DNA from 3 places in the Streptomyces sp. NPDC050388 genome. Region 1 is predicted to be linked to each of the others. Evidence: riboswitches for the same ligand, from Rfam matches in the RefSeq annotation. Region 1 holds a riboswitch; each other region holds the start of a gene.
The links. Region 1 has a riboswitch for cobalamin ahead of AB0I73_RS22715 (ribonucleoside-diphosphate reductase subunit alpha). Riboswitches for the same ligand answer to the same signal wherever they lie in the genome.

Region 1 (6,950 bases):
AAGTACGCAATCCCCGCGAGGGGTTCCGTCCCGGTCCGCCGCGACCTAGATTTCCTGCGCGTCAAACAGGCGATCAGCGAGGGGACGGAACCGTTCTATGTCGCAAGCCCCGGAAACCGGCAGACGGCCGGTGGTGACGCCGATGCGCGTCGTCATCGCCGTCTGCCTCCTGGCACCGTTCGTGGCCCTGATGTGGGTCGGCTCGTACGCGAAGACCGACCCCGCCCTCATGGGCATCCCGTTCTTCTACTGGTACCAGATGCTGTGGGTGCCGGTCTCCGCCTCACTGACGATGACCGCGTACAAGCTGTGGCAGCGTGACCAGCGCGCCCACGCGGCCGCGAAGGGCGGTGCTCAGCGGTGAACGACGGCGTGAACGGCGTGGCACTCGCCGTCTTCATCTTCTTCTTCGTCCTCGTCACGGTGATGGGCTTTCTGGCCGCCCGCTGGCGCAAGGCCGCGAACGAGCACAGCCTCGACGAATGGGGCCTGGGCGGGCGGTCGTTCGGCACCTGGGTCACCTGGTTCCTGCTCGGCGGCGACCTGTACACGGCGTACACCTTCGTGGCCGTACCGGCGGCGATCTACGCGGCCGGCGCGGCGGGCTTCTTCGCGGTGCCGTACACGGTCCTCGTGTACCCGCTGATCTTCACCTTCCTGCCCCGGCTGTGGTCGGTTTCGCACAAGCACGGCTATGTGACGACGTCCGACTTCGTGCGCGGGCGGTTCGGCTCCAAGGGGCTGTCGCTGGCGGTGGCGCTCACCGGCATCCTGGCGACGATGCCGTACATCGCGCTCCAACTGGTCGGCATCCAGGCGGTGCTGGACGTGATGGGCGTCGGCGGCGGGGAGAGCACCCACTGGTTCGTCAAGGACCTGCCGCTGCTGATCGCCTTCGGTGTGCTGGCGGCGTACACGTATTCGTCGGGTCTGCGGGCCCCCGCACTGATCGCGTTCGTGAAGGACACGCTGATCTATCTCGTGATCGCGGTGGCGATCATCTACATCCCGATCAAGCTGGGCGGCTTCGACGCCGTCTTCGCCAAGGCGAGCGAGGCGTACGGCGAGACCAACCCGGCCACGGGCGCGCCGCGCGGTTCGCTGGTGCCGGGCGAGGCGGGGCAGTGGACGTACGCCACGCTGGCGTTGGGCTCGGCGCTCGCGCTGTTCATGTACCCGCACTCGATCACCGCGACGCTGTCCTCGCGCAGCCGTGAGGTGATCCGCCGCAACACCACGATCCTGCCGCTGTACTCACTGATGCTGGGCCTGCTGGCGCTGCTCGGTTTCATGGCGATCGCGGCCGGGGTCGATGTCAGCAACGGGCAGCTGGCGATCCCGCAGTTGTTCGAGAACATGTTCCCGGACTGGTTCGCCGGTGTGGCCTTCGCGGCGATCGGCATCGGTGCGCTGGTGCCGGCGGCGATCATGTCGATCGCGGCCGCGAACCTGTTCACCCGCAACATCTACAAGGACTTCCTCAAGCCCGACGCGACACCGGCGCAGGAGACCAAGGTCTCCAAGGTGGTCTCGCTGCTGGTGAAGGTGGGTGCGCTGGTCTTCGTCCTCACCATGGACAAGACGGTCGCCATCAACTTCCAGCTGCTCGGCGGCATCTGGATCCTGCAGACCTTCCCCGCCCTGGTGGGCGGCCTGTTCACCCGCTGGTTCCACCGCTGGGCGCTGCTCGGCGGCTGGGCGGTCGGCATGATCTACGGCACGGTCGCGGCGTACGGGGTGGCCTCGCCGACGCAGAAGCACTTCGGCGGTTCGTCGGACGAGATCCCGGGCATCGGTGAGATCGGCTACATCGGTCTCACCGCCTTCGTGCTCAACGCCCTGGTGACGATCGCCCTGACGTTCGCCCTGAGGGCGGCCAAGGCCCCCGAGGGCATCGACGAGACCCGGCCGCAGGACTACACGGCGGACGCGGGCGACCCGGGTGTCAGCGCGGAGCTGCCCCTGGACACGGCGGAGAGCAAGCACTGACGCACCCGGCGTCCGGCTCCAGCCCCCTCGCGGGGCTCACGGGCCGTCGGAGAAATCCGGCGGCCCGTCGCCGTCCCGTCGGGCACACTCACCTCATGGACATCGTCACCCGGCCGGTGGAGCCGTACGAGTACGAGGAACTCGGCGAGCTCACCGCGCAGGCCTATCTCCTTGACGGGCTGCTCGACTTCGGGGAGAGCGACGCGTACCTCGGCCGGCTCCGGGACGTGGCGGGGCGGGCAGCGGCCGCCGAGGTGCTGGTCGCCGTGGAGCGGGGAACGGTGCTGGGCGGGGTGACCTTCGTGCCGGGCCCCGGTCCGATGGCCGACATAGCGGGGCCGGACGAGGCGGAGATCCGGATGCTGGCGGTCGCCCGCGCGGGCCGGGGCCGTGGCGCCGGGGAGGCCCTGGTGCGCGCCTGCGTCGACCGGGCACGGGCGATCGAGGGGTGCCGTCGGATCGTGCTGTCGACCCAGCGCACCATGCGCTCCGCCCACCGCGTCTACGAACGGCTGGGTTTCACCCGCACCCCCGAACGCGACTGGAACCCGCTGCCGGACCTGGACGACATCATGCTGCTCACCTACGAGCTGACGCTCTGACATTACCGCGCTCCAGCACCATCCCGACACAAGATATGGGTCCGCCGGCGACACACGGCACAAGATGTATGCTCATGCCTGCTGTCGCCGCAGGGGAATCCGGTGTGAATCCGGAACTGTCCCGCAACGGTGTACTTGTGCGTGTCCGCGTTTTCTGCGTTCCCGCACGGCTTCAGTCCGAGGACCTGCCGACAGTGCGCCCGGCCGTCCGGTCCGGGTGCCTGACGTCCGGGCCTCGTGGAATGGGCCGGTGGACGCGAGGTGCGTGCGCGCGCCCGTGTGCTGCCCCCCGCCCTCGACCAGGCCCCGTGCCGAGCGAGGGAGAGCCCCACGTGACCATCGCGCCAGCCGATCCGGCTTCAGCGGTCGACGTGACCGACATGAGCGGCGTGAGCGACGGCCCCGGTGCCGCGCTGCTGCGGACCCTGACCGAGCTGACCGTCGACCTCCAGGGCGCCGACCCCGGCCGGGTCGCCGCCGCCGCGCTGCGCGGCCGGTCCGCCCATGCGGACGAGACCGAGCTGCGGGAGCTGGCCACCGAGGCGGCGGCCGGGCTCATCTCCGAGGACCCCGCCTACTCCCGGCTCGCCGCACGACTGCTGACGCTCGGCATCCGTGCCGAGGCCGCCTCGCAGGGTGTCACGTCGTTCGCCTCCTCGATCTCGACGGGACACCGCGAGGGCCTCGTCGCTGACCGGACCGCCGAGTTCGTCGCGCTGCACGCGGCCCGTCTCGACGCGCTGATCGACCTCGGCGCGGACGACCGTTTCGGCTACTTCGGCCTGCGTACCCTGCACAGCCGCTATCTGCTGCGGCACCCGGTCACCCGCAAGGTCGTCGAGACACCGCAGCACTTCCTGCTGCGGGTCGCCGCCGGTCTCGCCGAGAGCGACACCTCCCGCTCGGTGGACGAAGTCGCCGCGCTGTACGGCCTGATGAGCCGCCTGGAATACCTTCCCTCCTCCCCCACCCTGTTCAACTCCGGTACCCGGCACCCCCAGATGTCGTCCTGCTACCTCCTCGACTCCCCCAAGGACGAACTGGACTCCCTCTACGACCGCTACCACCAGGTGGCCCGCCTCTCCCAGCACGCCGGCGGCATCGGCCTGTCCTACTCCCGCGTCCGCTCCCGCGGTTCGCTGATCCGCGGCACCAACGGGCACTCAGGCGGCATCGTCCCGTTCCTGAAGACCCTGGACTCCTCGGTCGCCGCCGTGAACCAGGGCGGCCGGCGCAAGGGCGCGGCGGCGGTCTACCTGGAGACCTGGCACTCGGACGTCGAGGAGTTCCTGGAGCTGCGCGACAACACCGGTGAGGACGCCCGCCGCACGCACAACCTGAACCTCGCGCACTGGGTGCCGGACGAGTTCATGCGCCGGGTCAGCGCCGACGCGCCGTGGTCGCTGTTCTCCCCGTCCGACGTCCCGGACCTGGTCGACCTGTGGGGCGAGGAGTTCGACGCGGCCTACCGGGCCGCCGAGGCGGCGGGTCTGGCGACGAGGACGCTCCCCGCGCGGGAGCTGTACGGGCGCATGATGCGCACCCTCGCCCAGACCGGCAACGGCTGGATGACCTTCAAGGACGCCGCCAACCGCACCGCCAACCAGACCGCCGAGCCGGGCCACGTCGTCCACTCGTCCAACCTGTGCACGGAGATCCTCGAGGTCACCAGTGACGGGGAGACGGCGGTCTGCAACCTCGGGTCGGTCAACCTCGGCGCGTTCGTCGACCGGGCGAACGGCGGCCTCGACTGGGAGCGGCTGGACACCACCGTCCGCACCGCCGTCACCTTCCTGGACCGGGTCGTCGACATCAACTTCTACCCGACCGAGCAGGCGCGCCGTTCCAACGCCCGCTGGCGCCCGGTGGGGCTGGGCGTGATGGGCCTCCAGGACGTCTTCTTCCAGCTCCGGCTGCCCTTCGACTCCCCCGGGGCGAAGGCCCTCTCGACCCGTGTCGCCGAGCGGATCATGCTCGCCGCGTACGAGACGTCCGCCGACCTCGCCGAGTCCCACGGCCCTCTGCCGGCCTGGGAGAAGACGCGTACGGCCCGGGGCGTCCTGCACCCCGACCACTACGGCGTGGAGGTGACCTGGCCCGAGCGGTGGGCCGCGCTGCGCGCGCGCATGGGCGCGACCGGCCTGCGCAACTCGCTGCTCCTGGCGATCGCGCCGACCGCCACCATCGCCTCGATCGCGGGCGTGTACGAGTGCATCGAGCCGCAGGTGTCCAACCTTTTCAAGCGCGAGACGCTGTCCGGCGAGTTCCTCCAGGTCAACTCGTACCTGGTGGACGACCTGAAGCGGCTCGGCGTCTGGGACGCGCGGACCCGTGAGGCGCTGCGCGAGGCGGGGGGCTCGGTGCAGGGCTTCACCTGGATCCCCGAGGAGGTGCGCGGGCTGTACCGCACCGCGTGGGAGATCCCGCAGCGCTCTCTGATCGACATGGCTGCCGACCGCACCCCGTTCCTGGACCAGTCGCAGTCGCTGAACCTGTTCATGGAGACGCCGACCATCGGCAAGCTCTCCTCGATGTACGCCTACGCCTGGAAGCGGGGCCTGAAGACCACGTACTACCTGCGCTCGCGCCCCGCGACCCGCATCGCCCGCGCGGCCCAGGGCCAAGCCCGAACGCAAGCACCCTCCCCGGCCCCCGGCCGGCAGTCGGCGTCCGACCCCGAAGCGGTCGCCTGCTCCCTTGAGAACCCCGAGTCCTGCGAGGCCTGCCAGTGATGTCCAGCACCGCCACCACCGCCCGAACCCAGAACCTTCTCGACCCGGGCTTCGAGCTCACCCTGCGCCCCATGCGCTACCCCGACTTCTACGAGCGCTACCGGGACGCCATCAAGAACACCTGGCACGTGGAGGAGGTCGACCTCCACTCGGACGTCGCCGACCTGGCGAAGCTCAGTCCGGAAGAGCAGCACCTGATCGGGCGGCTGGTGGCCTTCTTCGCCACCGGCGACTCGATCGTGGCCAACAACCTGGTGCTCACCCTCTACAAGCACATCAACTCCCCGGAAGCACGGCTGTATCTGTCCCGGCAGCTGTTCGAGGAGGCGGTGCACGTCCAGTTCTACCTGACCCTGCTGGACACCTATCTGCCCGCCCCGGAGGACCGCGCCGCCGCCTTCGCCGCGGTGGAGAACATCCCCTCCATCCGTGAGAAGGCCGAGTTCTGCTTCAGGTGGATGGACTCGGTGGAGAAGCTCGACCGGCTGGAGACGCGGGCCGACCGCCGTCGTTTCCTGCTCAACCTGATCTGCTTCGCCGCGTGCATCGAGGGCCTGTTCTTCTACGGGGCGTTCGCCTACGTCTACTGGTTCCGCAGCCGGGGCCTGCTGCACGGTCTCGCGACGGGCACCAACTGGGTGTTCCGGGACGAGACGATGCACATGTCCTTCGCCTTCGACGTGGTCGACACCGTGCGCAAGGAGGAGCCGGAGCTGTTCGACGACCGGCTTCAGCAGGAGGTGACGGACATGCTGCGCGAGGCGGTCGAGGCGGAACTGCAGTTCGGGCGCGACCTGTGCGGCGACGGGCTGCCGGGCATGAACACCGAGTCGATGCGGCAGTACCTGGAGTGCGTCGCCGACCAGCGTCTCGTCCGCCTGGGCTTCACGCCGGTGTACGGCTCGGACAACCCGTTCTCCTTCATGGAGTTGCAGGGCGTCCAGGAACTCACGAACTTCTTCGAGCGGCGTCCGTCCGCGTACCAGGTCGCCGTGGAGGGCACGGTCGACCTGGACGAGGACTTCTAGGACGGTCCGCGGGGCCCGGGGCCCGTCCGGTGTCCGCCGGGGCGCCACCCGTTCTCACGCCGCGCGTGCGGTGTGCTGTGAGGTGGCACCCCGTGCGGGGCCGTGCACGGTGCTCCCCGCCGGCCGGGACGGCCCGGCGACCGTGAGCCACCACGCGGCTGCCGCGTCCCGTCCGGCCGCTTCCCGTTCGGCCGCGGCGCTGTCGGCCTCGGCCCGCCTCAGCTGCCGGTCCGTCCTCCGGTCGCGCGCGATGCCGACGACGGCGGGGAGAGCCATCAGGGCGAGCAGTCCGAGGACGAACAGCATTCCGATCAGTGCTTCCATCTGCGTCGTGTCCATGTACCTCACTGTCTCGCCGGACACTCCTCGCCAACCAGTGGCAGAACTGCCGCACACCCTCGATTCACTGCCACTGGTGAGGCACACTGGAGCCATGCTCCGCAATGTGGCCGCCGTCCTGCTCGACGGTGTGAACCCCTTCGAACTCGGCGTCGTCTGCGAGGTCTTCGGCGTCGACCGCAGTGATGAAGGCCTCCCTGTCTACGACTTCGCGGTCGCCTCGGCCGAAGGCCCCGCCCTGCTCAGCAGCACGGGCTTCT
Region 2 (6,950 bases), on a different contig from region 1:
GCGCAGCCGCCAGCCGGGACGGGCCGTGTCGCCGTGCACCTCGACCAGACCGGCGAGCCGGGCCGTGTCCCAGTCGGCCCGGACCTGAGCCGGGGTCAGGCCCAGCTCCTCGGCCGCCCATTCGGCGGTCGCGGCGGAGAGGATCGCCTTGCCGGCGGCGGTGGCGCTGCCCCGGCCGGGGCCGAGGGCGGCATCGGCCCAGCGGGCGACGCGGGCCGCGCCGGCCAGACCGGAGCGTGCCATCCTGGCCAGCTCCGCGGGGGCCGGTGTGCCTTCCGGAGGGCGCGGCGCAGGGCGGCGCGAGCGCTGCTGGTTCATCGCCCTGGGGGCGGCGGCCAGGGGTCGCGGGCGGACAAGTCGAAGCCTGGAGTCGCGCGGGATACGGGACGTCACGGGTGCAGTCTTGCGGTTGACGGTCCGAAAACCCAAACGGAATGTCACGGGCGGCGACGGAGAGGGCCAACGCACCGGCTCGCGCGGGCGGTCGAGGGGCGGGAACAAGCCGGTGTCACGCCCCCGAACGGAATCCCCGGCAAGGCCCCGCGCCACCGTCCGCCCGGCCGCCCGGCGGGGCGGCGGGGCGGCCGTCGGGGCGTCCGCCGGGGCAGACAAAGCGGGCACAGCGGCCATATGGAGGGGTGCGACGGTCACACGAGAGGGGTGAGGAAGCGGCGCAGGGCCTCTTCGTAGGCGTCCTGGTCGGCGTTCCACATGGCGCCGTGCGGAGCGTCCTCGACCGTGAGCAGGGTGATCATGTTGGGCTGGGCGGCGGCCAGGCGGCGGGAGAGCCCCCAGGGGGCCACCACGTCGCCGGGGCCGTGGATGATCAGGGTGGGGACGTCGACGCGTTCCGCCCCCGCGGCGCCGGGGCGGCGGTCGCCGCGGCGGCCGGTGCGGCCCTGGGCGGCGCGGACCGCCAGCGGCAGCAGCGCGCCCGGGGTGTGGCGGGCGGCGGCGAGGGCGCGCAGGGTCGATTCCCAGCTGAGCACCGGGGAGTCGAGGACGAGCCCGGCGATGCGGTCGCGCAGGGTGGAACGGGCTGCGGCACGCAGCGCCATGGTCGCGCCGGTGGACCAGCCGAGCAGGACGACCTGCCGGGCACCGGCGTCCAGCGCGTAGCGGATCGCCGCGTCGAGGTCGCGCCACTCGGTCTCGCCGAAGTGGTTGAGACCGTCGAGCGAGCGCGGCGCGCCCGGATCGCCCCGGTATGAGGGGGCGAGTACCGGGAAGTAGCGGCGGTGCAGGAACTCCATGAGGTTCATGGGGTGTTCCCGGGTGGTGCCGAGGCCGTGCACCGCGAGCACCCAGGTGTCCCGGGCCCCCGGCAGGAACCAGGTGGGAAGGGGGCCGAGTTCGCCGGGGACGTCGACGTCGGTGTGGCCCAGGCCCAGTGCGGTGCCCGGGTCTCCCACGTACAGGTTCGGGGTGAGCCACGCCCGGTCGCCGGGCTTCAGGTTGCCCCGCACGACGCGTTCGAGACGGCGTACGACGGTGTCGGCGGAGTCCGACAGGCCTTCCAGCACGGGGCCGACGACCGCGTGGGAATCGTCACCGGTGAGGCCGTAGCGGCCGGGGCGCAGTGCGGCGAGGTCCCGGGTGAGGCTGACCTGCCCGGCGGCGGTGGCGTGCACGGTGAGCCGGGGCTCGGTGGGCAGCGGCCTGCCCGGCGGCGCCTTGAGGGCCGCGTCGCTGGCGAGCCGGCCGGCCGCCACCGCGGCGGCTCCGGCACCTATCACGGCGGTGACGGCAGCGGCCGTCGCTCTGACAGTGCGCACGGAACCCAGTGTCCCGGCGGAGCGGTCACCCGGCCAGTGGACGTCCCGCCCGAAGCGGGACTCAGTCGCGCTGCCCGTAGCCCCGCAGGCGGTCCGCGACCTCCGCCAGCTGGTCGGGCGACAGGAGGGCCGGGGAGCGGCCCGGGACGGACGAGGCGGTCAGCCAGAGCCTGCACATCCACTCCAGCTGGGCGGTGCGGTCGTAGGCCTGGTCGAGGGTGGTGCCGTGGGTGAGGGTGCCGTGGTTCCGAAGGAGGCAGCCGGTGCGGCCGTCGAGGGCGCGCAGCACGTGTTCGGCCAACTCCTCGGTGCCGTACGTCGCGTACGGGGCGACCCGGACGGGCCCGCCGAGCGCGGCGGCCATGTAGTGGACGAGCGGGAGTTCGTCGACGAGCGTGGAGACCGCCGTCGCGTGCACGGCGTGCGTGTGCACCACGGCGCGGGCGCCGGTCGTGCGGTACACCGCGAGGTGCATGGGCAGCTCGCTGGTCGGGACCAGGGTGCCGAGGACCTGCCGACCGGTGAGGTCGACACCGGTCACGTCGTGCGGGGTCAGCCGGTCGTAGGGCACTCCCGACGGCGTGACCAGCACGGTCGGACCGACCCGCACCGAGACGTTTCCGGAGGTGCCGACGACGAGCCCGTCGGAGACGGTCCGGCGGGCGGCCTCGACGAGGCCGGTCCAGGCGCGCGTCTCCTCGTCACTCACGTCCCGTTGCTGCTCGGCCATGCCGTGATCCTGCCGGGTGACGAAGGTCTCTTCAACGGCTCCGCGGTCGGCCGCGAACGCCCGTCGACGGAGCGCGGCCCTTCAGCCGCACCGCCACGGGCGGGCCGTGGTGGACGTACGGCCGTCCGACGGAGCAACCGCACCCATCACGGTCATCCCGACGCCCATCCCAGTTCATCTTCTGTTCACTCAGGTTACCTACGTTCAACGCGCCAATGACTTCGAACGATTGCCTGGGTAAATGGAAAGCTTCTCGCTGATCCTCGCGATTGTGGTGGTAACCGCACTCGCGTTCGATTTCACGAACGGTTTCCACGACACCGCGAACGCGATGGCGACAACCATTTCGACCGGTGCTCTCAAGCCCAAGGTCGCGGTGGCCATGTCCGCCGTGCTGAACCTGGTGGGCGCCTTCCTCTCCGTGGAGGTCGCCAACACGATCTCCAAAGGCCTCGTCGACGAGGCCGGCATCCGTCCCGAGGTCATCTTCGCCGCACTGGTCGGCGCGATCCTCTGGAACCTCCTGACCTGGCTGGTCGGTCTGCCGTCCAGCTCCTCGCACGCCCTGATGGGCGGTCTGATCGGCGCCACCGTCGCCTCGGCGGGCTTCGGCGCGGTGCACGGTGACGTCCTGGTCACCAAGGTGCTGATCCCCGCGATCGCCGCGCCGCTGGTCGCCGGCCTCGCCGCGATGTTCGCGACGCGGCTGACCTACCGCCTGGGCAAGAAGGCCGACGGCAAGGCGTCCGAGAAGGGCTACCGGGCGGGTCAGATCGCCTCCGCCGGCCTCGTCTCGCTGGCCCACGGCACCAACGACGCGCAGAAGACGATGGGCATCATCACCCTGGCCCTGGTCGCCGGCGGCACCCTCGCCCCGGACTCCGACCCGCCCCTGTGGGTCATCGTGTCCGCGGGCGTCGCCATCGCGCTCGGCACCTACCTCGGCGGCTGGCGCATCATCCGCACGATGGGCAAGGGCCTGACGGACCTCCAGCCGCAGCAGGGCTTCGCCGCCCAGACCAGCGCCGCGACGGTCATCCTGGCCTCCTCCCACCTCGGTTTCTCCCTCTCCACCACGCACTCGGTCTCCGGTGCCGTGATGGGCGCGGGCCTGGGCCGCAAGGGCGGTGTCGTCCGCTGGTCGACGGCCACCCGGATGTTCGTCGCCTGGGGCCTGACGCTGCCGGCGGCGGCCCTGGTCGGGGCCATCGCCGAGCTGGTCTGCCGGGCCGGCAGCTGGGGCACCGCCGTCGTCGCCGTCTTCCTGGTCTCCTCCAGCGCGGCGATCTGGAAGATCTCCCGGCGGGAGGTCGTCGACCACACCAACGTCAACGACCACGATGCCGCCGACGGTTCGGCCGCCACCGCCGAGGAGCCGGCCGGCGTGGTGACCGCCGCCATGGCCGCGGTGACCCCGCCCCCGGCGGGCAGCCCGGTCGAGGAGCTCTCGGCCACCATCCCGGCCCCGGCCGCCACCGACCCGGCCGCCAAGACCACCGTCTGACCGCGCCCCGGTACGAAGGAAGAAGAGCACCATGAAGATCGACTGGGCGGCCCTCGGTTCCGTCTTCGGCGTCAGCCTCGTGGTCACCGTGGCCCTGGTGGCCCTGTTCACCCTCGGCATCGTCGGCCTGTCCCGCCACGAGCGGGCCGCCGCCCAGGGCCGGTCCGCGGCCCTGGCGGTCACCGGCGCCTACGCCTGCTTCGCGGCCTGCACGGCGGCGGTGGCGTACGGGATCTATCTGATCATGGCCTGATCCTGACCTGATCTCGGCCTGATCGCGGTCTGATCAGAGTCGTCTCCGTCCGACGGGCGGTGCGGGGCTTCGCGCCCCGCTCCGCCCGTTCGCGTTCCCCCACCGGAACCCCTCTGTGGGCCTCAGCACACTTCAGCCTCGCAGGTCAAAGGCAGGTTGACGGTTCTTCCGGACCGTGGTGGACTGCCGGATGCCAATGCGGCGACAGGAGAGGAAGCCGGTGTAAGTCCGGCGCGGTCCCGCCACTGTCACCGGGGTGCACACCCCGGGAGCCAGGAACTCTCACCGCCGGTCTCGTCGAACCAGGGCGTGGACACCCTGAGTGAGGACATATCGCCATGCCCGGCTGCCCGTCGAGGTCGACCAGCGACACTCCACCCCGGATCGGGGCGGTCCCTTCCACCGGATCCCCCACCGGCTGAACCCGTGGGTGCCGATCGCGAGTTCGCGTACGGCGCCGCCGCCGGCCTCCTCGGCGACCTGCTCCTCGGCGATCCCCGCCGGGGACATCCGGTCGCTGCTTTCGGGCGGGCCGCGGCTGCCGTGGAACGGATGCTGTGGCGGGACGACCGCGGCCGGGGCGCGTTGCACACCGCCGTCTGCGTCGGCGGGGCCGTCGCCCTGGGGAGCCTTGCCGCCCGGTGCGTACGGTCCTCCTCCGCTGCCTCGATCGCCCTGACCGGCGCCGCCACCTGGGCCGTCGTCGGCGGGACGTCGCTGGCCCGGGAGGCCCGCGCCGTCGGGCGGTCCCTGGAGACCGGCACCGCCGAGGGCATCGAGGCCGCGCGGGCACGGCTGCCGCACCTGTGCGGGCGGGACCCGCAGGCGCTGGACGCCGACGGGATCGCCCGCGCGGTGGTGGAGTCCGTCGCCGAGAACACCTCCGACGCCGTGGTGGGCGCCCTGGTGTGGGGCGCCGTCGCCGGGGTGCCGGGACTGCTCGGGTTCCGGGCCGTCAACACCCTGGACGCCATGGTCGGCCACAAGTCCCCCCGGTACCGGCGCTACGGCTGGGCCTCCGCCCGCCTCGACGACGTCGCCGGGTGGCCCGGGGCGCGGCTGACCGCCGTACTCGCCGCGGTCGCCGGGCCGGACCCGCGGGGCGCCGTCCGGGCGTGGCGCGCGGATGCCGCGAAGCACCCCAGCCCCAACGCGGGCCCCGTGGAGGCGTCCTTCGCGGGCGCGCTCGGCGTGCGGCTCGGCGGAACGCTGTCCTATGCCGGGCGGGTCGAACACCGGCCCGTCCTCAACGGCACCGGCCGTCCCGTGGCCGTGGCGGACATCGACCGGGCGGTACGGCTCTCGCGGCGCGTCGGCTGGCTGACGCTCGGCGTCGGTGCCGCCGCGCGGATCGTCGCCGCACGGATCGTCGGGAAGGGGCACAGGTCATGAGCGGTGGGGGTCTGCTGGTCGCCGGTACCACCTCGGACGCCGGCAAGAGCGTCGTGACCGCCGGGATCTGCCGGTGGCTGGCACGGCAGGGCGTCAAGGTCGCGCCGTTCAAGGCGCAGAACATGTCGCTGAACTCGTTCGTGACGCGCGAGGGCGCCGAGATCGGGCGGGCGCAGGCCATGCAGGCCCAGGCCTGCCGGGTCGAGCCGACCGCACTGATGAACCCCGTGCTGCTCAAGCCGGGCGGCGAGCGGAGCAGCCAGGTGGTGCTGCTGGGCAAGCCGGTCGGCGAGCTGAGCGCGCGCGGCTACCACGGCGGACGGCAACAACAGTTGCTGGGCACGGTGCTGGACTGCCTCGCACAGCTGCGGGACACGTATGACGCGGTGATCTGTGAGGGGGCCGGCAGCCCGGCCGAGATCAACCTGCGGCGCACCGACATCGTGAACATGGGGATCGCCAGGAACGCCGGGCTCCCCGTCCTCGTCGTCGGCGACATCGACCGCGGCGGGGTCTTCGCCTCCTTCTTCGGCACCGTCGCCCTGCTCTCCCCCGAGGACCAGGCGCTGGTCGCCGGGTTCCTGGTGAACAAGTTCCGGGGCGACGTGACGCTGCTGGAGCCGGGCCTCGACATGCTGCACGGCCTGACCGGGCGGCACACGTACGGCGTACTGCCCTTCCGGCACGGGCTCGGCATCGACGAGGAGGACGGGCTGGCCGTGTCCCTGCGCGGTGCCGTGCGGGAGTCGGCCGTCGCCCCGCCGGTCGGCGAGGACGTGCTGCGGGTCGCCGTGTGCGCGGTGCCGCTGATGTCCAACTTCACGGACGTGGACGCGCTGGCGGCCGAACCGGGCGTCGTCGTGCGGTTCGTGGACCGGCCCGAGGAACTGGCCGACGCCGACCTCGTCGTCCTGCCGGGGACCCGCGGGACCGTGCGGGCCCTCGAATGGCTGCGCGAGCGGGGGCTGGCGGACGCCCTGAAGCGACGGGCCGCCGAGGGACGGCCCGTGCTGGGGATCTGCGGGGGCTACCAGATCCTCGGCGAGCACATCGAGGACGAGGTCGAAAGCCGCGCCGGGCACGTCGACGGGCTCGGACTGCTGCCCGTGCGGGTGCGGTTCGCGCGGGAGAAGACGCTGACCCGTCCCGCCGGGGAAGCCCTCGGGGAGCCCGTCGAGGGGTACGAGATCCATCACGGGGTCGCCGACGTCACCGGCGGGACAGCGTTCATCTCTGATGACAGCGGACACAGCCTGGACGGCTGCCGGGTCGGCCAGACCTGGGGCACGCACTGGC
Region 3 (6,950 bases), on a different contig from region 1:
TCCAGCCCGCGAAGACCAGATCGGCACGGGCGTCGAGGACCAGCTCCTTGTTGATCCTCTCCTTCGAGAGCCACGTGGTCTTCTGGTAGGCGTCCTTCCAGGGAACGGACGTGAGGTCGCCCTTGTCGTCGGGCATCACATAGCCCGCCATATGGCCCTCGAGTCCGAGCGCGAACATGATCTCGGTGATGCCGACGTCGTTGGTGACCACGCGCTGGGGGGCTGTGTCGTAGGTCTTCTTCTGGCCGCAGTTCTCCACGGTCACCGGATAGTGGCCGTCACGTGCGGCGGAACCGTCCTTCTCTCCTTCCCGAGAGGTGACCTGCGCACCGCAGCCGGTGAGGAGCAGGGCCGTGGCGAGCGCGAGTGCGGCGGGGCGTGCCAGGTGCGGCATGGTGGAGGTGGCTCCTCAGGTAGTGGGCTGAGCGGGCAGGAGACGGTCGAAGAGCAGCTGTACGGCGCCGGTCTCCGGGTGCGGGACGCGATGCGCCCGCACGCCGAAGACCTCGGCCAGCAGCTCGGGTGTGAGCACGTCGTGCGGAGCACCGGAGGCGACGATCCGGCCGCCGTCGATGACGTGGAGCAAGTCGCAGTGGAGTGCGGCGAGGTTGAGGTCGTGCAGTGCGGTGAGCACCGTCAGTCCGCTGCCACGCACCAGGGCGAGCACTTCCAACTGCTGGGCGATGTCCAGGTGGTTGGTGGGCTCGTCGAGCACCAGCACCCGGGGTCGTTGGGCGAGCGCCCGGGCGATCAGGACCCGCTGCCTCTCGCCGCCGGAGAGGGTGAGGAAGCCACGGTCGGCGAGGTGACCGGCGCCGACCCCCACCAGCGCGGCCGCGCACGCCTCGCGGTCCTCATCGGTGGTCCGGGCCGCCGACCGTTGGTGCGGCAACCGCCCCATCGCCACGACCTCGGCGACCGTGAAATCGAATTCGGTGACTGACTCCTGGGGCAGTGCGGCCACCCGACGGGCACTTTCACGCGCGCTCATGGCGTACAGGTCCTCACCGCCGAGCCGGACCGTACCGGCCGAGGGACGCAGCGCCCGGTAGACGCAGCGCAACAGGGTCGATTTCCCACTGCCGTTGGGCCCGACCAGGCCGACGAGCTGCCCCTCGGCCGCCCCCAGCGTGACCTCTTCCACCAGCCGGGCCCCCTCGGCCTCGACGGTCAGTGCGTCGACGTCGACCCGCATCACACGCCTCCGAAGGCGTAGGAACGGCGGCGCATCAGCAGGAGGAAACACGGCACGCCGATGGCCGCGGTCAGGACGCCCACCGGCAGTTCGACCGGTGCGAGCACCGCGCGGGACAGGATGTCCACCCAGACCAGCAGGACGGCTCCGGCGAGCGGTGCGACGGCCAGCAGCCGCCGGTGGTCGGCGCCGACGAGCATCCGTACGGCGTGCGGAACCATCAGCCCGACGAAACCGATCGCCCCGCTCACCGCCACCACCGCCCCCGTGACGGCCGCGGAGACCAGGAACAGCTCCTTGCGCAGCCTCCCCGGGTCCACTCCCAGCGCGGCGGCCGTCTCGTCGCCCATGGCCAGGGCGTTCAGACGGCGCGCCGACCACGCGAGGTGGACGAGGCCGCCGAGCACCGCCCCCGCGGCGATCGGAACGGAGGCCCAGTTGGCGCCGCCGAGGCTGCCGAGCAGCCACATCATCGCGGAACGAGCCGCCTCACCGCGCTCGGCCGCGAACACCATGAACGTGGTGACGGCCGAGAAGCCGTAGAACATCGCGGTGCCCGTCAGGACGAGCCGCAGCGGGCTCAGTCCGCGAGGGGTACGGGCGATCGCGTACACCAGCACCATGGCCAGGAGCGCGGAGAGGAACGCCGCCGTGGACAGGGCCCAGACGCCGAGCGCGCCGAAGGCTCCGAAGATGAGCACGGCGTTGGCGCCCACGGCCGCGCCCGAGGAGATGCCCAGCACGTACGGGTCGGCGAGAGCGTTGCGGACCATGGCCTGCACCGCGACGCCGATGGCCGACAGCCCGGCCCCGACGATCGCGGCCAGCACGGCCCGGGGAAGGCGCAGTTCCCAGACGATGGTGTACGCCGGCACCTGGCCGGGGGTCATGGACCCGCCCGTCAACCCGGCCCACAGGTGGTGTAGCACCTCGCCCCAGGAGATCCCCGACGCCCCGATCCCCACCCCGCAGACGAGGGACACGGGCAGAGCGGCGCCCAGGCCGATCAGGAGAAGGGGCAGTGGAACGCGCCGGGGGGACGCGGCCCCGGCTCCGGTACGGGGCGTGTGCGCGGGCGTGGCAGGTTCGGTTTCGAGGGTGGTGGCCACGGACGGGTCGCTTTCGCCTCAGGCCGTGCCCCTGCGCAACAGAAGGAGCGGCCCCGGGCGCGGGGCGCCCTGCGCAGCACCTCTCGCAGTCCACGGCGATTGACAGGAGCCTTCACACCGCGGGTAATCGGGCTTGCGGGGCCTCGGACGGGCTCCGCCTACCGTTGCGGGTCAGCGCCGGAATTCGACCGGACTTCCCCCGCGGGGCATGTGCAGCTTAGCCTGCCCACCAGGACACCCCCGCCGGTGGTGGCGGAAATCACCTTCCGCCGGGGTGGCCTGGCACTCTCACCGGACTTCTGCATCTGTCCTGGTCAACGGTCTGGCAGTGGGGAGTGCGGCTACAGGACCCCTGGCAGGGGCGAGCTGGTTCCGCGGTGCCGGGGTGCGCAGGGCGTCGAACTCGTTGCCCTCGGGGTCGGCCATGACCACCCGACTCCGGTCCGAGCCCCGGCCCACGTCCACCTTGACGGCGCCGAGGCCGAGCAGCCTGGTCACCTCGTCCTCGGCGAGCGGCTCCTCCAGGACCCAGCGGTGCCCGGGCGACCCGAGCACCTCGCTGCTCGCCGGCAGCGCGCCCAGCGCCGCGATGCGCTCCCGCACCCCGGCTCACAGAGCCGGTACCGGATCCGGCGAAACGGCGTCTCGTTCCGGGACCGGCTCATCCTCCGCTCCCCTGCGCGTCCGCCGGTCGGGTGCCGAGGGCGCGGGAGATGCCGCGTGCGGCCGTGCGGACCACGGGGAGGTGGGACCGGGCGGCGGCGTCGTTGGGCACGACCACGCCGACGGCCGCGACGACGTCGCCCGAGCCGTCGCGCACGGGGGCCGCGATGCCGAGGGCGTCCTCGTGCACGAAGCCGGGGCAGTACGCGTAGCCGTCGCGGCGTACGGCGGCGAGCTGGGCCCGCAGCCTGCCCGGGGCGACGGGGGTGGCGGCTGTGTAGGCGTTCAACCGCCCTGCCTCGACGACCTGTTCGCGCAGCCCGGCGGGGGCGTGCGCGAGCAGGACGAGGCCGCTGGAGGAGGCGTGCAGCGGCAGGCGGCCCGCGATCCGCGTGTAGTTGACGACGGAGCCGGGCGTGGACAGCCGTTCCACGAACAGCACCTCCTCCCCGTCGCGCACGGCGAGCTGCACGTGGTGGCCGACGACGTCGTGGACGCCCTCCAGGAACGGCATGGCGCGCTCGCGCAGTGTGAGGGCGGGCGAGGCGCGCGAGGCCAGCTCCCACAGGCGCACCCCGACCCGTACCAGACGCCGTTCGTCGCGCACCAGCAGCCCGTGCGCGACGAGTTCGGCGATCAGGCGGGAGGCGGTGGCCACGTGCAGTCCCGACCGGCGCGCGATCTCGGAGACGGACAGGGCGGGCTCGTCCTGGGTGAACGCCTCCAGGATGCGCACCGCCCGCGTCAGGACCGACTCGCCGGGTCCCCCCGCGCTCGCAGGTCGAGGACCGCTCACAGGTCGAGGACGAGGCGGGGGCAGGCGGCCCGGGAGACGCAGATCATCATGGTGTCGTTCGCGGCCTGCTCGTCGGGGGTGAGGAGGGAGTCGCGGTGGTCCACGGTGCCGTCGAGCACCGGTGTCTCGCAGGTGCCGCAGGTGCCCTCGCGGCATGAGGACAGCACCTGCACACCCGCCTGCTCGACGGCCTCCAGCACCGAGACGCCGGGCGGCACCGTCACGGTGCGGCCGCTGCCGGCCAGTTCGACCTCGAACTCCTCCTCCGCGGCGGCGGGCCGCAGGTCCTTGGGTGCGAACCGCTCGGTGTGCAGGGCGGCGTGCGGCCGGACGGCGCAGCGTTCCTCCACCGCCCGCAGCAGGCCTTCCGGGCCGCAGCAGTAGACCGACGTGTCCGGGAGCGGGCTGCCGAGCAGGGCGTCCAGGTCCGGCAGGCCGTGTGTGTCCTGCGGTACCAGGCGGACGCGCTCGCCGTAGGCGGAGCGCAGCTCGGCGTGGAAGGCCATGGAGGCAAGGGTGCGTCCGCCGTACACCAACTCCCAGTGGGCACCCTGACGTTCGGCTTCGGCGAGCATCGGCAGGAGCGGGGTGATGCCGATGCCGCCGGCCAGGAACAGGTAGCGGGGCGAGGGCTGGAGTGCGAAGTGGTTGCGCGGGCCGCGCACCCGTACCGGGTCGCCGGGGGCCAGGTGGTCGTGGACGTGGGCGGAGCCTCCCCGGCCGTCCGGCTCGCGCAGCACGGCGACCTGCCAGCGGGTTCGGTCGGCGGGGTCGGAGCACAGCGAGTACTGGCGGGTGAGTTCCGGGGTGAGCCGGAGGTCGATGTGGGCTCCGGGGCGCCAGGGCGGCAGGTCGCCGCCGTCGGGACGGGCGAGGGTCAGTCGCACGACGCCCCGGGCGACGGTGTCCCTGCCCTCGACGACCAGGTCGAGGTCGGTCTCGGTGCCGCTCTCCTGGGCGCGCGTGGGGATCACGGTGGTCACGGTACTTCCTCCGTCAGGCGAGGGCGGGCTCGGGCGTCCCGGCGGGCGGGGGCGTCGCGGCGGCGGGCGGGCGGTGCCCCTCGGGGTGGGCGAGCAGCCAGTCCCACAGTTCCACCGGGTCCTCGAACTCGCGCTCGGCGCCGCAGTGGCAGACGGCGAGCAACCGGTCGGTGCCGAGGACCCAGTGGATGCGGTGGACGCCACCGCCGGTGAGCGCCGGGGGATGCAGCGGGCTCATCGGGACGCCGCCGCCGGACGGTCCTGGTCCGCTCCTTCGGCGGCCAGGCGGGCGAGGATCCGGCGCGCGGCGAGGCCGCCGGTGTCGATGTTGACGGACAGCTCCTGGTAGCCGTCCTGCTCGGTGTCGAGCGCCTTCTGCAGCACGTTGAGCGCGACCACGTCCTGCAGGACCACGGTGCGGTTGTTCTCCCGCAGGAAGTCGGAGACCTCCTGGTCCCCCGGTGCGAAGTCCCGGGCCACCGCCCAGAAGTCGTACGTGGTCTTCTCGGTGGACGGGGTGATGGCGTAGACGACCTCGACGTGGAAGGCGTGCGGATCGCTGCCGTCCGGGTTCGGCCCCGGCGCGCCGACGGGGGCGATCCGGGAGTGCAGGAGGTAGAGGCACGGGGCGTGGTACTCGATGTCCTGCCAGCGGGTGATGCGTCCGGTGATCCCGGTGGACGTGGCGTAGAACGGGGGGCATTCGGCGTCGTCCATGTGCCGGCTGACGTAGACGATGCCGGCCCGGTCGTCCACCTCGGTGGTGATGGGGGTCTCGGCGACCTCCGGGGTACCGATGTACCCGCCGTGCAGATACGTCTCGTGGGAGAGGTCCAGCAGGTTGTCGACCAGCAGCCCGTAGTCGCTGTCGATGGTCTCCATGCCGGACACGACGGTGTAGTCGGGCGAGTCCATCCACGGGGCGCGCGGCGGCAGGGTGGTGCCGGGTTCGCGGTCCCCGATCCACACCCACACGAAGGCGTCCTGTTCGAGGACCGGGTAGGTGGCCAGCCGGGCCGTGCGGGGGATGCGCTGCTGGCCGGGTACGGACACGCACACGCCGTCGGTGCCGTACGTGAAGCCGTGGTAGCCGCAGACCACGCGGTCGCCGTCGAGGCGGCTCGGCTTCTCCGAGAGCGGGAAGCGGCGGTGCACGCAGCGGTCCGCCATGGCGACCGGGCGGCCGTCCTCGGTCCGGTAGAGCAGGATCGGCTCGCCGAGGACGGTGCGGCCGAGCAGTTCGCGGCCGACCTCGTGGGCGTAGGCGGCCACGTACCACTGGTTGCGGACGAAAGCGGTCACGGTGTTTCTCCTTACGGGCGCGATGGCCGGTCGGGGTCAGGGGGCGTCGCCGACGGCGACGGCGGGGGCGGGGGCGGCCGGGCGGGCTCCGGTCGCGCGGGACGGGCGCAGCGCCAGGACGACGATGCCGGCCGCGACGAAGATCGAGCCCACGGCGAGGTAGAGGCTCTGCGGGCTCCAGCCGGTGTCCAGCAGGGCACCGGCGGCGGTGGGCGCCACGATCGATCCGACGCGGCCGACGGCGAGCGCGCAGCCGATGCCGGTGGCGCGCACGGACGCGTCGTAGACGACGGGGTTCAGGGCGTACAGGCCGGCCACACAGCCGTTGGCGAACACGCCGATGAGGGCGCCGAGGGTGAGGGCCGCCCACAGGGCGGAGGTGGAGAGGATGAAGCCGGACAGCAGGACGGCGGTGAGGATCAGGTAGGCGGTCAGCACGTGGCGGAGCTGGAACCGGGAGGCGAGGGCGCCGAGCGCCGCCGCGCCGAAGATGCCGCCGAGGTTGAGCAGGGTGCCGCCGGTCAGGCCCTGGGCGCTGGAGAGTCCCGCTTCGATCAGCAGGGTCGGTGTCCAGCTGGTGACGAAGTAGAAGCCGGACATGACCAGGAAGAACGCGGACCACAGCAGCACCGTGGAGCGGCGCAGCGGACCGGCGAGCAGCTGCCGGAATCCGGCGGTGACCGAGGCGGAGGGCTGCTCGGTGGTCTCGGGCAGCCGGGACTGCGTGGGCAGCCCCATGCGGCGGGCCAGCGCGTTGACCCGCTCCAGCGCGCCCTTGGGCCTGCGGGTCAGCAGGAAGTCCAGCGATTCGGGCAGGGTGGCCCAGGCCAGTGGTACGACCGCGGCGGTGGCGACCCCGCCCGCCAGGAAGACCGACCGCCAGCCGAAGCGGTCGACCATGC

Region 2: it holds a riboswitch for cobalamin, as region 1 does, so the genes downstream of both, AB0I73_RS08655 (cobalamin biosynthesis protein) here and AB0I73_RS22715 (ribonucleoside-diphosphate reductase subunit alpha) in region 1, are expected to answer to the same signal.
Region 3: it holds a riboswitch for cobalamin, as region 1 does, so the genes downstream of both, AB0I73_RS11415 (iron ABC transporter permease) here and AB0I73_RS22715 (ribonucleoside-diphosphate reductase subunit alpha) in region 1, are expected to answer to the same signal.

The regions. Positions count from the first base shown of each region.
Region 1 covers NZ_JBFAKH010000039.1:53,104-60,053, reverse strand. The annotation lists gene AB0I73_RS22730 (DUF3311 domain-containing protein) at 98-364, shown strand; gene mctP (monocarboxylate uptake permease MctP) at 361-1,989, shown strand; gene AB0I73_RS22720 (GNAT family N-acetyltransferase) at 2,085-2,591, shown strand; cobalamin riboswitch at 2,653-2,799, shown strand; gene AB0I73_RS22715 (ribonucleoside-diphosphate reductase subunit alpha) at 2,924-5,323, shown strand; gene AB0I73_RS22710 (ribonucleotide-diphosphate reductase subunit beta) at 5,323-6,351, shown strand; gene AB0I73_RS22705 (hypothetical protein) at 6,406-6,690, opposite strand; gene AB0I73_RS22700 (helix-turn-helix domain-containing protein) at 6,785-6,950, shown strand, end outside.
Region 2 covers NZ_JBFAKH010000011.1:45,803-52,752, forward strand. The annotation lists gene AB0I73_RS08630 (hypothetical protein) at 1-393, opposite strand, end outside; gene AB0I73_RS08635 (alpha/beta fold hydrolase) at 648-1,775, opposite strand; gene AB0I73_RS08640 (class II aldolase/adducin family protein) at 1,837-2,505, opposite strand; gene AB0I73_RS08645 (inorganic phosphate transporter) at 2,747-4,009, shown strand; gene AB0I73_RS08650 (hypothetical protein) at 4,041-4,262, shown strand; cobalamin riboswitch at 4,406-4,567, shown strand; gene AB0I73_RS08655 (cobalamin biosynthesis protein) at 4,689-5,654, shown strand; gene AB0I73_RS08660 (cobyric acid synthase) at 5,651-6,950, shown strand, end outside.
Region 3 covers NZ_JBFAKH010000015.1:68,200-75,149, reverse strand. The annotation lists gene AB0I73_RS11425 (ABC transporter substrate-binding protein) at 1-394, opposite strand, end outside; gene AB0I73_RS11420 (ABC transporter ATP-binding protein) at 410-1,195, opposite strand; gene AB0I73_RS11415 (iron ABC transporter permease) at 1,195-2,304, opposite strand; cobalamin riboswitch at 2,405-2,526, opposite strand; partial or broken gene AB0I73_RS11410 (VOC family protein) at 2,593-2,811, opposite strand; gene AB0I73_RS11405 (IclR family transcriptional regulator) at 2,966-3,763, opposite strand; gene AB0I73_RS11400 (PDR/VanB family oxidoreductase) at 3,760-4,746, opposite strand; gene AB0I73_RS11395 (hypothetical protein) at 4,760-4,984, opposite strand; gene AB0I73_RS11390 (aromatic ring-hydroxylating dioxygenase subunit alpha) at 4,981-6,048, opposite strand; gene AB0I73_RS11385 (MFS transporter) at 6,085-6,950, opposite strand, start outside.